Regions from separate parts of the Paraburkholderia sp. D15 genome, predicted to be linked through region 2. Evidence: riboswitches for the same ligand, from Rfam matches in the RefSeq annotation. Region 2 holds a riboswitch; the other holds the start of a gene.
The links. A riboswitch is a leader RNA that binds a small molecule or an ion and turns the genes downstream of it on or off. The one in region 2 is predicted to bind glycine.

Region 1 (2,394 bases), on a different replicon from region 2:
CCACCGCCTGCGCCGTGGCGGCCGACAGCGTCCACCCCAGATGCCCGTGCCCGGTGTTATAGAACACCCCGCGCCGTTTGCCGTGTCCGACCTTGGGCAGCATGCTGGGCAACATCGGCCGCAGGCCTGCCCACGGAATCACGCGCGCGGTCGACACCTCGGGAAAATAGCGCCGTGTCCAGTCCACCAGCGGCGCGATGCGATCCGAGCGGATGTCGCGATTGAACCCGTTGATCTCCGCCGTGCCCGCCACGCGGAAACGATCCGCGCCGAGCCGGCTCGTCACGATCTTCGCGCTGTCGTCGAGCAGGCTCACCCACGGCGCGCGTGCGCGGCTCGTCTCGTCGTCGAGACAGACGGTGATCGAATAGCCCTTCACCGGATAAACGTTGACGTGATCGCCCAGCATCGCGGCGAAATCGCGGCTCTTCACGCCCGCGCACACGACGATCCGTTCGAACGCGAAACGCTGCGATTCGCCCGCCAGGTTGACCGCCAGCGAAAATGTGCCTTCGGCCGGCTGCTCGATCGCGGTGATCTCGGCATCGTAGTGAAACTCGACGCCGTGGCGTACGCACGCGTCAGCGAGGCCACGGGTGAACTTGTGGATGTCGCCGGTCGAGTCCGACGGCGTAAAGAAGCCGCCGAAGAAATCGCCCTGAAGGGTCGGCTCGATTCGCTGCAGTTCGCTCGCGCTCACGGCCTCACGGTCGAGGCCGCCTTCGCGCAGCAACGCATTCACGCGGTTGGCCGCGTCGAATTCCTTCCGCGTCTTATAGATGTGCAGAATGCCGCGCCGCTCCAGATCGAAGTCGATGCCCTCGCTCTCCGCGATCGAAAACAGATGCTCGCGCGCGGCGATCGCGAGCCGTACGGTCTCGATCGTGTTCGCGCGATAGTGCGGAATCTGCCGCAGGAATTCGCCCATCCACGAGTACTTGTGCCACGTGGGCAACGGATTGAGCAGCAGCGGGGCGTCGCGCGTGAGCATCCAGCGCAGGCCCTTCAGCACGGTGGCGGCACTGTTCCACACTTCGGCGTTGCTGGCCGACAACTGGCCGCCGTTGGCGAACGAAGTCTCCATTGCCGCATAGCGATGACGTTCGAAGACGGTGACCTGGTGGCCGCGTTGCGCGAGGGCGTGCGCGGTCGTGACGCCGGTAATGCCGGCGCCGATGATGGCGATTCGTGACATGACATGGTCCAGATGAGTTGAGCACCGCCGGTCACGATTTCATGTCGAAACCGGCGCCGATGCCCCATCTGTCCATGGACCTGAGAGTTTCTTCCCGCGACGCGCCGGCTTACTTTATGAAAGAAAAGCCAAGCCGGAGTGGGGATCTCCTTCGGTGGGCGCCGTGAGCACGGCACCGCTCTCCAGATGTTCCTGCTGCACTACCACGACCGCGCGGTCCTTTTGCCTGAGAGTTTCCGGGGCGGTTGCTCCGTCGGCGTCGTCACGAACTGCGACGATCTCTCCCGCGCTGCATTGCAGAACGGCTCGACGATACCGGGCAAAAAAAATTGCCGCAAGTGTTTTGTTGGCGGCTGGATTTGAGGCGATCCGCTATAGTCGGCGGCACGGCCTCGTCAATCGTCAATCGTCAAACAGGAGAACGTCGTGCCCGCCTTCACTACGCTGCTCGCTTTCGCACTCGTTTCGCTCGGCATGGTCCTCACGCCGGGGCCGAACATGATCTACCTGATCTCGCGATCGCTCTGTCAGGGCAAGCGCGCTGGACTCGTGTCGCTCGGCGGCGTGGCGCTGGGCTACGTGTTCTATATGTTCTGCGCGGCGTTCGGCATCACCGCGCTGCTGCTGACGGTGCCGTTCGCGTACGACGCGCTGCGTTTCTGCGGTGCGCTCTATCTGCTGTATCTCGCGTGGCAGGCGGTCAAACCCGGCGGCCGTTCGCCGTTCCAGGTGCGCGATCTGCCGCACGACAGCCGTCGCAAACTATTCACCATGGGCCTCGTCACCAACCTCGCGAATCCGAAGATCGCGGTGATGTATCTGTCGCTGCTGCCGCAATTCATTTCACCGGGACATGGCAGCGTGCTGTCGCAATCGCTGGCGCTGGGCTGCGTGCAGATCGTGATCAGCGTGACGGTCAACGCGATGATCGCCAGCATGGCCGGGTCGATCGCCGGATTTCTCGCTAAGCGTCCGGTGTGGCTGATGGTGCAGCGCTGGTTGATGGGCACGGTGCTGGCGGGATTGGCGGTGCGGATCGCGCTCGATTCGCGGCGTTGAGCTTTTTCGACGCGCGTCGATACGGCGCGCCGTCGCAGGCCGTCACAGCGCCTTGTACATGAACGTGCAGGTCTCCAGCCGCGCGTCGTGCGTGGCGCGCGCGTAGCCGGGAATCACGCCGGCCACCTGATAGCCGAGCG
Region 2 (2,394 bases):
CTTTTTGATGAGCACGCAGCACGCCTGCCGCCTTGCCGTTTTCCTTCTGCAGGATCAGGCCGACGAACGCGGCCCGCGCGCCGTCCGCTTCGAGCCGGCCCTTGCCGACGAAGGCGCGCGGCGAGGCGAGGTCGACGGTCCAGGCGAGGCCCGCGTCGAGCGGCGACACGTTGTCGTCCATGTCCTGGCCGTACAGATTCATGCCGGCTTCGAGACGCAGCGTGTCGCGTGCGCCGAGACCGGCCGGGCGCACGCCTTGCGCCTGCAGCGCGTTCCATAGCGCGTCCACATGCCCGGCCGGGACGATGATTTCGAAACCGTCTTCACCGGTGTAGCCGGTGCGGGCCACGGTGAGTTCGCCGAACGGCGTGTCTTCGATGCGGGCGGCGTTGAACGGCTTCAGGGCCTCGGTGGCGGCGCGCGCGGCCGGCACGGTTTGCCAGACTTTCTCGCGCGCGTTCGGGCCTTGCACGGCGACGATCGCGTAATCGCGACGCGGCGTGATGGTCAGGCCGAAGCTGCCTTCGGCATTGAGCTGGCCGAACCAGGCGATGTCTTTGTCGGCGGTGCCGGCGTTGACGACCACGCGGAAGTGGTCCTCGCCGAAGTAATAGACGATCAGATCGTCGATCACGCCGCCGTTCGGGTTCAGCAGACAGGAGTAGAGCGCGCGGCCCGGCGTTTGCAGCTTGCCGACGTTGTTGGCCAACGCATATTCGAAGAATGCGCGCACGCGCTCGCCGGTGAAATCGACCACGCACATGTGCGAGACGTCGAACATGCCGGCGTCGGTGCGCACCGCGCGGTGTTCTTCGATCTGCGAGCCGTAGTTGACGGGCATGTCCCAGCCGCCGAAGTCGACCATGCGGGCGTTGAGCGCGCGATGGGTGGCGTGGAGCGGGGTGTGTTTGAGTTCGGTCATGGGGCCTCGGGCGTCTCGCGAAACAAAAAAGGCCATGCGGCGCGACGCCTCGCGGCTGGATGCCTGCGAGCGTGGCGATACATGACCCCTCTGTCCTCGATACCTGAGAGATTGCGCCGCCGTGCAGCCTTGCGTGGCTGGTCACGGTGTACGCGCGCCCCTTCGGTGGGCAGCTTGCCGACGATCTGCTCGACGTATGCGATGCAGATGGCTACTGCCGCTCTCCAGAGTGCGAAAAACGCTGCACGAAGGCGGGTTTTTCGACGCGGTCGGTCCTTTTGCCTGAGAGTTTGCGGGTGTGCCCCTTCGGCGGCGCGGCCTGCGATTTTCAGCGGCCAGCGCGCTCTCCCGACGCGTGCGGCGAATGTACGCGACGCCCCCGAGCTTGTCAAATTAAGGCGCGCGAGCCGCGTGGCGTCTGGCTGAGCGCCTTTGCGCCTATCGAAAAAAAAGCGCGGGACGTGATGCCCGCGCTTTTCTGGATGTTGCGTCGCCCGACGTCCGGGCAGATTCGACGCGACTCGGCCCGACCTGGCGCGATTATTCGCCGATGGCGTGAGCCGCGTTGTCCAGCTCCTGGTTCAGCACGCGCTGTTCGTCGCCGGACAGACCGCCGCCGTGTTGCGCAGCCATGTCGTGCGCTTCCTGACGGATCACGTCGAGACGATGATGCAGCGCGCCGCCTTGCGGGGGCGGGTAGTAGCCTTGATTGACGTGAGCGTCGATGCGGCGGCTCAGATTGTCGATGCGGCCGTCGACCTGATGCAGACGCTCATACGCGATCTGCTGCGGGTTCGGGCGCGGGGCCGGCGCCGGTTGTTGAGGCGCCACCACGCAGGCGGCGAGCGAACTGAGCAAAGCGCATGCTGCAACTGCGCGAATGATACGGGGCATGGACTCTCCGGAAGTCGTTGTCGTTTTCTGGTGCTACCGGGGTAGCAACGGATGACCGCGCGTTCGCGCTGACCCGCGCGACGCGCTTATTTGTAACGTTATGTTCCTTTCGGGCTTGTCAGTGACGGTCGAGGCGGGGACTTGCGCATGGTCCGTTTTTGGTACACAGACCGTCGCGGACGATTTGCCTGTCATGAGTGGACAAACCGCCAAACCCTTTTACCGAATGCGTTCGAACGGCAAACGAAGACCTTCTTCAGAACTGCGAGCCGCGAGTTCGATAACCGTCATGACGTCGACCGCATCCTGCGCGCTGACCGGGAATTTCACGCCGTTCTGGATCGCATCGGCCAGCGCGACATAGAAGCCGACGTAATCTCCATTACGCGTCGGTAATGCCTGGTCGACTTCCGCGCCGTTCTCCAGCACGCGTAGCGTTCCATCCGTGTTGCCGGCGCCGAAGCCTTCGTCGCCGGGGCGCAGACCGGCCTTCAACTGATCTTCCTGGGTATCGAGCCCGTACTTCACATAGCTGCCGCGCGTGCCGTGAATCGCGAAGCGCGGCGCGAGCAGCGCCG

Region 1: it holds a riboswitch for glycine, as region 2 does, so the genes downstream of both, LFL96_RS34110 (D-amino acid dehydrogenase) here and gcvT (glycine cleavage system aminomethyltransferase GcvT) in region 2, are expected to answer to the same signal.

What each region holds. Positions count from the first base shown of each region.
Region 1 covers NZ_CP110396.1:3,232,773-3,235,166, forward strand. The annotation lists gene LFL96_RS34110 (D-amino acid dehydrogenase) at 1-1,195, opposite strand, end outside; glycine riboswitch at 1,254-1,391, opposite strand; glycine riboswitch at 1,400-1,492, opposite strand; gene LFL96_RS34115 (LysE family translocator) at 1,622-2,254, shown strand; gene LFL96_RS34120 (GNAT family N-acetyltransferase) at 2,297-2,394, opposite strand, start outside.
Region 2 covers NZ_CP110395.1:4,358,213-4,360,606, reverse strand. The annotation lists gene gcvT (glycine cleavage system aminomethyltransferase GcvT) at 1-922, opposite strand, end outside; glycine riboswitch at 1,003-1,160, opposite strand; glycine riboswitch at 1,182-1,283, opposite strand; gene LFL96_RS19120 (hypothetical protein) at 1,463-1,816, opposite strand; gene LFL96_RS19115 (oxidoreductase) at 2,036-2,394, opposite strand, start outside.